Regions from separate parts of the Streptomyces sp. NPDC001231 genome, predicted to be linked through region 3. Evidence: riboswitches for the same ligand, from Rfam matches in the RefSeq annotation. Region 3 holds a riboswitch; each other region holds the start of a gene.
What was found. Region 3 has a riboswitch for cyclic di-AMP ahead of ACFY3J_RS24990 (glycoside hydrolase). Riboswitches for the same ligand answer to the same signal wherever they lie in the genome.

Region 1 (3,262 bases), on a different contig from region 3:
TCGGAGGCGGCGTGGGCGACGGCGAGGGAGACGCCGAGGATGGCGTTGGCGCCCAGCGAGCCCTTGTTGTCGGTGGCGTCCAGGTCGAACATGGCCTGGTCGATCAGGCGCTGCTCGGTGGCGTCGTAACCGACGAGCTCCGGGCCGATCTGCTCGATCACGGCGAGGACGGCCTTCTCGACGCCCTTGCCCTGGTAGCGGTTGGGGTCGCCGTCACGGAGCTCGATGGCCTCGAAGGCACCGGTGGAGGCGCCGGAGGGGACGGCGGCACGACCGGTGCTGCCGTCGTCGAGGCCGACCTCGACCTCGACCGTGGGGTTGCCTCGGGAGTCCAGGATTTCCCGGGCTACGACGACGTCGATGGACGGCACGAGCATCTCCTTCTGGGATGTGACGCTGGAAGTGCGGGGCGTGAGCCTTGCGACTAGAGCCTAACCGTCCCGGGGCGGCGACCGGCCGACCGACCGCCTCGTGGACAGAGTGACGGTACCCTTTGTTCCTGCTCGGAACAAAGGGGAGGGGAAGGTTCGGGAACGGCCGGGCGTCCGGGAGACGAAAAACCCGCCCCGGCGCGTAGGGGGGAACGCGCCGGGGCGGGGGCCCATGAAGGGCGGCACGGGCCCTTACTTCAGGTGGAGCTGCTGGCCCGGGTAGATGAGGTCGGCGTTGTCGACGATGTCCTTGTTCAGCTCGAACAGCTTCTTCCAGCCGCCCTGGACGCCGTGCTCGGCGGCGATGGAGCTGAGGGTGTCGCCGGAGAGCACCTTGTACTCGCCGTCGCCCTTCTCGACCTTCTTGCCGGTGGGCGTGGTGACGGTCTTGCCCGGAGCGGGACGCGTCGCGGAGCGGCTGGCGGCCCGCTGCTCGGTCGAGCGGGTGGTGGTGCTCTTGGCGGAGCTGCCGCTCGACGACGAGGAGGAAGACGACGACGAAGACGAGGACGAGGACGAAGACGAGGACGAGGACGAGGGGGCGCTGCCGGTGTAGGCGGCGCCGGACAGGCCCTTGCCGCAGACCGGCCAGGCGCCCTTGCCCTGGCCCGCGAGGACCTTCTCGGCGACGGCTATCTGCTGCGACTTGGAGGCCAGGTCGGCGCGCGACGCGTAGGCGGTGCCGCCGTACCCGGCCCAGGTGGAGTTGGTGAACTGGAGGCCGCCGTAGAAGCCGTTGCCGGTGTTGATGGACCAGTTGCCGCCGGACTCGCACTGGGCGACCGCGTCCCACTCGGAGGCGGTGGCGGCGGAGGCGTTGCCGACCGCCATCAGCGGGGCGGCGACCGCGGCACCGGCGACACCGGCGAGCGCGATGACACGGGTGGTCCTGGACGTACGACGGTGCTTGGCCTTGCTGGAGAACAGCATGGATGGATCCCCTCACCGACGCCTGCGAGGTGAGCTGTCGGGTTCGGGCCGGTTGAGTTGCCCGGCCGTGCCTCGTACACGAGGCACGGCTCCACCCCTAGCCGCTCCGGTCAACTGCCCGGCGCGGCACTTACCTTGGGTCCCCCGCTCCTGCCCACGGCGCTTGACGCGACGACTGTTCCCGTGCGGCCGCTGGCAGGATTCGGCGTTGCGGCAGCCGGGGCTCGCGGTGACGAGCGGTCATGACCGTAGGCACGCGCTCCGCCGAATTCCAAAGACGATCAGGGCTTCTGAGACTCATCCCACACTTCCCCGAATGGGACATTCGGTGCGAAGCGTGACGTGAACTTCCGCTACTTTTGGGGCGTTTCGGTAGGGACATTCAGGGTCTGACCGGCAGAGATGTGATTCGGGTCGGACCCGATCGCCCCCCTGTTCGCCGCATACAGCGCGTCCCATCCACCCGGGACGTCAAGGGAGTCGGCGATGGACTCGAGCGAGTCGCCGGCGCGGACGGTGTAGGAGTCGGCGACGACGGCGCGCGCGGAGCCGCCGCGGGAGGCGTGACGGCCGGAGGAGGCGGCCGCGTGACTGTCGGCCGGATCCTCGACGGCACTGCCGCCGCGGTGCCGCCCACCGCCGAGCGCGCCGGTGTCGACCAGGGCCGAAGTGCCGCCGATCTGCCACGAGTTGTCCGTATCACCCGGCTGCGGCGTGATCGAGGGCGAGGCGTCGGGCGACTGGGACCCGCCTGCCGCGACATCGGAGGACGTGTCGGACTCGGCCGGCTTGCCCTTCTCGGCGGGCGAGGACGGCGAAGGGGAGGACGTGGTGGGGGACGCGGCCGGCGAGCCGGAGGAATCGGTCGAACCGGGGTCGACGTCCGACGATCCGGACGGGTCACTCGACGACTCCTGCGACGAGTCGGACAGGCCGAGGTCGTCCGTGACGGACTTTCCGGAGGAGTTGGAGGTTCCGGACGAATCACCCACGCCGGTGTCGACCTTCGCCGCCCCGGACTTCTTGCTGAGCCCGGAGAGCAGCCCGCACGTCGGCCAGGCACCGGGGCCCTTGTCGGCGAGCAGCTTCTCGGCCACGGCTATCTGCTGGGACCGGCTGGCCTGGTCGGCGCTCGAGGCGTAGTCGAGGCCGCCGTACTTCTCCCAGTCGTCCTGCGTCAACTGGAGGCCGCCGTAGTAGCCGTTGCCGGTGTCGGCGCTCCAGGCGCCGCCACTCTCGCACTTGGCCACCTTGTCCCACGCGTTGCCGTCGGCCGCGCTGGCGCCGCCGGCGCCGATCAGCGGGATGGCGATGGCGGATCCGGTCACTCCGGCTGCGACGAGGAGGGCCGGAGCCTGACGGGGCCGACGGTGACGACCGTTCCCGGAGAGCATACGGAGACCTTTCGTGCGACAGCGGTGACCCGCGTGGCGACCGCAGACTCGGCGCCACGCTGATGGGTGAAAGTATCGGCTGTCGATCGCTTGTCACAAGTTCATGCCGCACAGATCACGTGAAGATCACACCGTTGAACATTGTCGTCTTCGTGTCCGTCAGTGGGTAGGCGTGGTGCGGCGGCAGGCGCCTTTTCCTGCCTTGTCCGGCTTCCCCGCGACTTACCGACCGGGTGTGAACCGCACCGGCAGCGTCCGCAGTCCGCGCATGATGAGCCCGCCGCGCCAGCGCAAGTCGGCCGGATCCGTGCCCAGTTGCAGGTCCGGGAGCCGGGTGAGGAGGGTGGCCAGCGCGGTCTGGCCCTCCAGGCGGGCGAGCGGTGCGCCGAGGCAGTAGTGGATGCCGTGTCCGTAGCCGAGGTGTTGATTGTCACGCCGCCCGAGATCGAGGACGTCGGGGCCGGCGAACCGCTCAGGGTCCCGGTCGGCGGCGGCGAGGACGACGAG
Region 2 (3,262 bases), on a different contig from region 3:
GAGTACCGCCCCAGCGCCCGCCTCAGCTGCTCCAGCTCGATGTCGGGCAGAGCACCGCCCTGCGCGAACTTCAGCACGTGCTCGGCCACCGTGCGCAGCTTGGTGTTCGACCGCTGGGAGACCTCCCGCAGGACCTGCCAGGCGTCCTCGGGCGGGATCCGCCCGAAGGTCACCACGGCGCCGATCGCCTGATCGATGACGGCATGCGAGGTCAGGGCCCGCTGGAGCTGATCGATCTCCTGGTGGAGCCGCTCGTGCTCCAGCACCAGATCTGCGGCGGAGAGCGGCGGGAGAGGGCGCCGCTCGGACATCGCGAAGAACACCATGGCCAGTCCCCTGGGTCGTCGAGCGCCCGTGCTTCCAGCTTCACCCCGCAGGACGCCGTGCACGACCCGGGACCGTTTCCGCGCCCGGCACGGGAGAGCCCTCCGCGACTTACGTACGTCCTGTACATTTTTCACAGAGACCGCTCCGACCGGAGCCGGCGCCGCCGCATCGAGGGGTGTGCCATGACGCGACCGTCCGCCCGCTGCGTCCTGCCCGAGTTCACCGAGATCACCAGCGCCGGCCGGCGATCCCTGGATCCGTACGCGAAACTGCTCGAGGAGCGGATCGTCCTCCTCGGCACACCGATCGACGACACCGCGGCGAACGACGTGATCGCACAGTTCCTCCACCTGGAGCACTGGACGCCCGACCGGGACATCTCGCTCTGCATCAACTCCCCCGGCGGCTCGTTCGGCGCGACGACGGCCGTCCACGACACGATGCGGTACGTGTGCTGCGACGTGGAGACGATCCGCCTGGGCCAGGCCGTCGCGTCCGCGGCGGTGCTGCCGGCCGCGGGCACCCCGGGCAAGCGGTACGCGCTGCCCGGCGCCCGCGTGGTCCTGCGGCAGCCGTCGCTGCCCGAGCCGGTCGAGGGCAAGGCGTCCGACCTGGCGATCCAGGCGGACGAGCTGACGCGGGTGCGCGCCCGCCTGGAGGAGCTGCCCGCGCGGAGCACCGGGCGGTCCGCGCGGCAGGTGCGGACCGACCTGGAGCGGGAGCAGGTGCTGGACGCACAAGAAGCCCTGAACTATGGACTGATTGACCGAATCGTCCCGAACCGCGGGGCCACGCGCACCGCGCCGGACGCGGGGTGAGCCGCCGATGCCACCACCCGAGCTGCCGCCCTTGCCGGCGCCGACCCGCGCCGAGGCGGAGCCGATCAACCGTTACCTGGAGGCGGCCGCCTGCTGGGCCGCGTCAACCCGGGACGACCCGGAGACACCTACCGGGCCCTGAGGGCCGCCCGGGCGCTCGTCGGCAGGGCGGCGGAGTTGCGCGACACCCTGGCGCTGACGCACCGGCGGGGCGAGACCGAGCTGCACGCGGACACTCCGGTCCGGGCCCTGCGGGTGCTGGACGGCGAGCGGCGCACGGCCCGCGTCACCCTGCCCCCCGACTGCGGAAGTTGACGTCATCCCCAGCCGCGGTCTCGGCGGGCAATGTGGCCCATCTGTCTGGACACGGGGTGAAATCGCCCCTAATGACCGACCGCCTTTCGGTGTAGGTTCAGCTCCCTTTTCGGGACCGCCGCAGTTGCGCAACGCGCCTCCCCGGATGGCGGAATGAGGTGTTCCGCTGCTGGTCCGGGGGTCGTCGCGGGAGGGGGAAGACGTTCGATCGCGAGGGTGTCCACCCGAACGGGCGCGTGGTGAGTAACAACACAAACACGCGGTTGCGTTGGGATTTTCGGACATCCGTAGGTGAAGATCCCTGTCTGACGACAAGCCCCCGCCACAACGGCGGGGCGGTCCGGGCGGACGCCGAGTCCTGCCGCCGCCCGGATGACCGGTCGACAGGAGTGGATCGGCAGGAGTGGAGGACCCAAGCACGACGGGTCGCCGGAACGGTCACGCCATGGCCGGTCCGAGCAGCCCTTGGGGTGAAGCCGCGGCAACGCGGCCGGGCAACTTCGCCAGCCCGAATCCGACAGGTCATCCTTCACAGGCGGCTGACGAAGGGTTGCGCATGACTGCGCTCAATCGTGTCCCGTCGCTGATGGCCCGGGCCGGCACGGCCTCGGCCCTGACCCTGGCCGCCGTGGGCGGCTCGATCGTGGTCCCGGGTGTGGCCTCCGAGGCCTCGGCCGTGACGACCGCGAACACGGCGCTGCGGATCGCAGCGTCCAAGCAGGGGTCGCCCTACCAGTGGGGCGCCACGGGGCCGCGGAGGTTCGACTGCTCCGGGCTCACGCTGTACTCGTTCAAGAGGGCGGGCAAGAAGCTGCCCCGCACGGCCGCACAGCAGTACAACAAGAGTCGGCACATCTCCGCGGGCAGTCGCCGAGCCGGGGACCTGGTGTTCTTCCACTCGGGCTCGAACGTCTACCACGTGGGCATCTACGCCGGCAAGGGCAAGATCTGGCACGCCCCGAAGACCGGGGACGTGGTGAAGCTCCAGAAGATCTGGACGAAGAGCGTCTGGTACGGCCGGGTGAGCTGACCCGGCCGCAGTGCGGTGCCGTGCGGTGACGGAGCTTCGACGTCGTCACCGCACGTTCCTACGGTTCCTGACCCGCGGCCGTCACCGGTCGGGCGGGAACCGTCCACGGCAGTTCGATGCAGACCGTCTTGCCGCCCTCCCGGGTCGGCCTCACGGTCAGTCTGCCACCGCACTCGGCGGTGAGCCACCGGATGATCACCATGCCCCGGCCGTTGTCCTGCTGGACGGCGGCCGGCAGGCGTTTCGGGAACCGGGGGTGGCTGTCGGTGACCCCGATACGCAGTCGTTCGTCACGCACGAGGACGAGGTCCACCGTGAAGGTGGGTGACTGCCCCAAAGTGTGCTGTACGGCGTTGGTGGCGAGTTCGGACACGATGAGCCGGACCGTCTCGGCGGTGTCCGTGGTCGGCGGCAGGCCCCACTCCGCGAGCGTGCCGGCCACATAGGCACGGGCCGCGCAGACCGAGGCGGGATCGCTCGGCAGAGTGACGGATGCTTCCAGATGGTCTGCCATGGCGACGTCGTCCCTTTCCCACGGGGCCGGAGTCCGACACTTGGCGGATGATTCGAGTACGGTCCCGCACTGGTGCTTCGCCGTCAGACTGCCATCACCTCTCCGGTCTCGGTGGCGATCCACCGAGATATGCATATATCTGTCGCTCGATGCGGTGAACTCTGCGACGACAGACCGTATCCGCAGCGGGTCGCATGGAGCGTTCAGAGGGAGCGAGGGAGTAGCCCATGCAGCACGGTCCCGAGGTGCGCCGCCGGA
Region 3 (3,262 bases):
GTCGGCGGAGTCCGCGAACCACCCCAGCAGCACGGGCAGCAGGGTCCGCTGGATGGCCGCCTTCCTGGTGACGCCGGAGGCCAGCGCCTCCAGATGCCGCAGCGCGGCCGCCGGGTCGGCGTACCCGAGGGCGACGAGCCGCTCCCGCGCGGCCTCCGGCCTCAACCGGGCCTCGCCGGGAGCGAGTTGGGCGACCGCGTCGAGCAGCGGCCGGTAGAACAGCTTCTCGTGCAGCCGGCGTACGACGCTGGTGTGCCGTTTCCACTCGCGGGTCAGCTCGGTGATCGGGTCGCTGCGCAGGCCGAGCGACCGTCCGAGCCGGCGCAGATCGGCCTCGTCCTCGGGGACGAGGTGGGTGCGCCGCAGCCGGAACAGCTGGATGCGGTGCTCCAGGGAGCGCAGGAACCGGTAGGCGTCGTCGAGTTGCACGGCGTCCACACGCCCGACGTACCCTCCGGCGGCCAGCGCCTGCAACGCGTCCAGGGTGGAGCCGCTGCGCAGCGACGGGTCGGTCCGCCCGTGCACCAATTGAAGCAGCTGCACGGCGAATTCGACGTCGCGCAGGCCGCCCGGTCCGAGCTTCAGCTCGCGCTCGACCTCGGCCATGGGGATGGTCTCGACCACGCGGCGGCGCATCTTCTGCACGTCGGCGACGAAGTTCTCGCGCTCGGCGGCCTGCCAGACCAGCGGGCCGAGCGCGGCGATGTACTGCCCGCCCAGTTCCAGGTCGCCGGCCACCGGGCGGGCCTTGAGCAGCGCCTGGAACTCCCAGGTCTTGGCCCACCGCTGGTAGTAGGCGACATGGCTGCTGAGGGTGCGCACCAGCGGCCCGTTGCGGCCCTCGGGCCGCAGGTTGGCGTCGACCGGCCAGATCGAGCCCTCCACGGTCGTCTCGGAGCAGATCCGCATCATGTGCGAGGCGAGCCGGGTCGCGGCGCGCAGGGCCTTGACCTCGTCGGCGCCGTCCGCGGCCTCACCGACGAAGATCACGTCGACGTCGGAGACGTAGTTGAGTTCGTGGCCGCCGCACTTGCCCATCGCGATCACCGCGAGCCGGCACAGCGCGTCGTCCTCGGGCGCGGCGGTCCGCGCGAGCCGGAGCGCGGCGCGCAGGGTGGCGGTGGCGAGGTCGGCGAGCTCGGCGGCGGTCTCGGCGACATCCGTGGTGCCGCACACGTCGCGGGCGGCGATGGACAGCAGGCAGCGCCGGTAGGCGACGCGTAGCCCGACCGGGTCGCCGGCCTCGGCGAGCCCGTGCTCGAACTCCTCGACCCCCGGGTGCAGGTCGCGCGGCTCGTAGGTGACCAGCGCCCGCCAGTCGCCTGCGTGCCGGGCGAGGTGGTCGCCGAGCGCGGTGGAGGCGCCGAGCACGCCGAGCAGCCGGTCGCGCAGCGGTTTGGCCGCTATCAGCGTGTCGAGCAGCTCGCGGCGGGCCTTGGACTCCGGCTGCGCCTCCAGCAGCCGGACCAGCCCGCCCAGCGCGAGATCCGGGTCGGCGGTGGCGCCCAGCGCCTCCAGCAGCACCGGATCGTCCCGGAGCGGCGCGAGGTCCGGCCCGTCCAGCAGCCGCTCGGCGTCCGAGGCATGGATGAAGCCGTGCCGCAGCAGCCGCGTGAAGGTACTGCTCCTGCGCCCCGGCGCCGTCATCCCGGCCTCCCGTCGGATCAAGCCCGTCCTGGCCAGAGCCTATCCGGACTCCCGGGCCGGAGCCCTGACGTCGGACCCGCTTTCCGCGCGGTCGGAGATCGGACGCACCCCCCTGTCACCCCTTGCGCACTGGGGGCCCTACAGCACCGACAGGTGCTTCTTCGGCCAGAGATCCGAAAACCATCGGAGTGCAGCCATCCGTATGCGCACCGTGAAAGTCACGAAAACGTAGCGGACATATCACGCACCAACCTTCACAGCAGTCACAAGCGTTGGCCAGCGTGCCCGGCGGGCACCCCGTACCCCACCGGCGAGCGACGCCGGAACGGGTGGCCTGCGCCGAGTCCGGTGCGCCTCACGGCAGCCGGAGCCGGGGACCCACTCATCCCTGGGGTGAATCGGTCCCGTTCACGCGTCCCCCACGGCGCGCACGGGATGGTAGGGCAACCCTTCCGACCACCCGCCCGAACCCGACAGCTGACCCGGTAGGCGGTCTACGGAAGGAGGCGCCACCCTTGGCGTCGCACCGCAAAGCCCGGACCACGGCCCCCCGGATCGCCGGACTGCGCACGTCCCCGGCCCTCGGTCTGACGACCGCGGCCCCCACCTCCGTGGCGCTGCTGTCCCAGACGGCGAACGCCGCGCCCGCACAGCCCCAAAAGCCCAGCCTCCCCGGCTGCGAGTGCGACTCTCTCCCCATACTGCGCCTGCTCGGCGCTTACGCGGTCGGCGGAGCCTCACGGGCCCAGTCGAAAGGCATCGGCGCGCCCTGCGGGATCACCCAAGGGTTGGGATACCGAGCGTGACAACCGGTGCAGCGTGCGACGAACGGACCGACCTCGGGGTTGGTGAGAACGCTGTAGTGGCTGGAGGGCTGGGCCGGAAGCATGTGCCCGTTCGCCGTCGTCTCCAAGCCGGGCCACTCCGGCGAGCATTGACACGGGTGCTCCACCACGAACGGGTCGCCGTCAGGAGTCCTGGTCGTGGTCTTGAAGAGCTTGGCGAAGTTCTCACGTATCGACACGGCGGCGGCCCCCCGTCACTGCGCCCGCCTCTCGGGTCCCCAGACAGTAACCGAGGTCGGCGGAGTCCATGACCTTCATTGAGTCAGCGGGCGCTGTCGGCGCTGTCCACCAGCTGCATAACCCAACCCGCTCGATTGACTGAGCAGCCGCCCCGAGTAGCTCAGGCAGGTGCCCGATTCCCCGCTCGATCGGGCACGGCTGGGGCACGGGCAACTTCCAGTCCGTAACTCTATGTGAACGGGGCGGTCGGGTACCTCAGGAGTCGTTCCGGCGTCCCGCCGAAGACGCGTACCTCGCCGGGGAGGCCCCTATGGATGCGGTGAAGTCGCGGGTGAAGTGTGCTTGATCGGCGTAGCCCAGTTCGGCGGCGAGAGCGGACCAGTCCTGCGGGGCGGTGGCCGCACGTGCGGCGGCTTCCTGCATGCGAGCTCGCCGGATCACCCACTTGGGTCCGATGCCGACGTATTCGGCGAACAACCTCTGCAGCCGGCGCACGCTCATGTCGGCGATCGCGGCCAGCTGGGACACCCGTAGAACAGCAGGGTCGGTGCTGATCGTTTCGACCAGCCTCGCCGCATTGTCGATGGCAG

Region 1: it holds a riboswitch for cyclic di-AMP, as region 3 does, so the genes downstream of both, ACFY3J_RS18980 (transglycosylase family protein) here and ACFY3J_RS24990 (glycoside hydrolase) in region 3, are expected to answer to the same signal.
Region 2: it holds a riboswitch for cyclic di-AMP, as region 3 does, so the genes downstream of both, ACFY3J_RS14690 (C40 family peptidase) here and ACFY3J_RS24990 (glycoside hydrolase) in region 3, are expected to answer to the same signal.

Annotation. Positions count from the first base shown of each region.
Region 1 is NZ_JBIAXS010000014.1:132,442-135,703, reverse strand. It holds gene eno (phosphopyruvate hydratase) at 1-377, opposite strand, end outside; gene ACFY3J_RS18980 (transglycosylase family protein) at 624-1,361, opposite strand; cyclic di-AMP (ydaO/yuaA leader) riboswitch at 1,366-1,533, opposite strand; gene ACFY3J_RS18975 (transglycosylase family protein) at 1,715-2,755, opposite strand; gene ACFY3J_RS18970 (cytochrome P450) at 2,978-3,262, opposite strand, start outside.
Region 2 is NZ_JBIAXS010000010.1:123,679-126,940, forward strand. It holds gene ACFY3J_RS14675 (ANTAR domain-containing protein) at 1-326, opposite strand, end outside; gene ACFY3J_RS14680 (ATP-dependent Clp protease proteolytic subunit) at 510-1,145, shown strand; partial or broken gene ACFY3J_RS14685 (hypothetical protein) at 1,153-1,460, shown strand; cyclic di-AMP (ydaO/yuaA leader) riboswitch at 1,800-2,013, shown strand; gene ACFY3J_RS14690 (C40 family peptidase) at 2,017-2,490, shown strand; gene ACFY3J_RS14695 (ATP-binding protein) at 2,549-3,004, opposite strand; gene ACFY3J_RS14700 (helix-turn-helix domain-containing protein) at 3,232-3,262, shown strand, end outside.
Region 3 is NZ_JBIAXS010000021.1:125,854-129,115, forward strand. It holds gene ACFY3J_RS24985 (bifunctional [glutamine synthetase] adenylyltransferase/[glutamine synthetase]-adenylyl-L-tyrosine phosphorylase) at 1-1,647, opposite strand, end outside; cyclic di-AMP (ydaO/yuaA leader) riboswitch at 1,975-2,155, shown strand; partial or broken gene ACFY3J_RS24990 (glycoside hydrolase) at 2,163-2,330, shown strand; gene ACFY3J_RS24995 (hypothetical protein) at 2,366-2,671, opposite strand; gene ACFY3J_RS25000 (DUF6597 domain-containing transcriptional factor) at 2,928-3,262, opposite strand, start outside.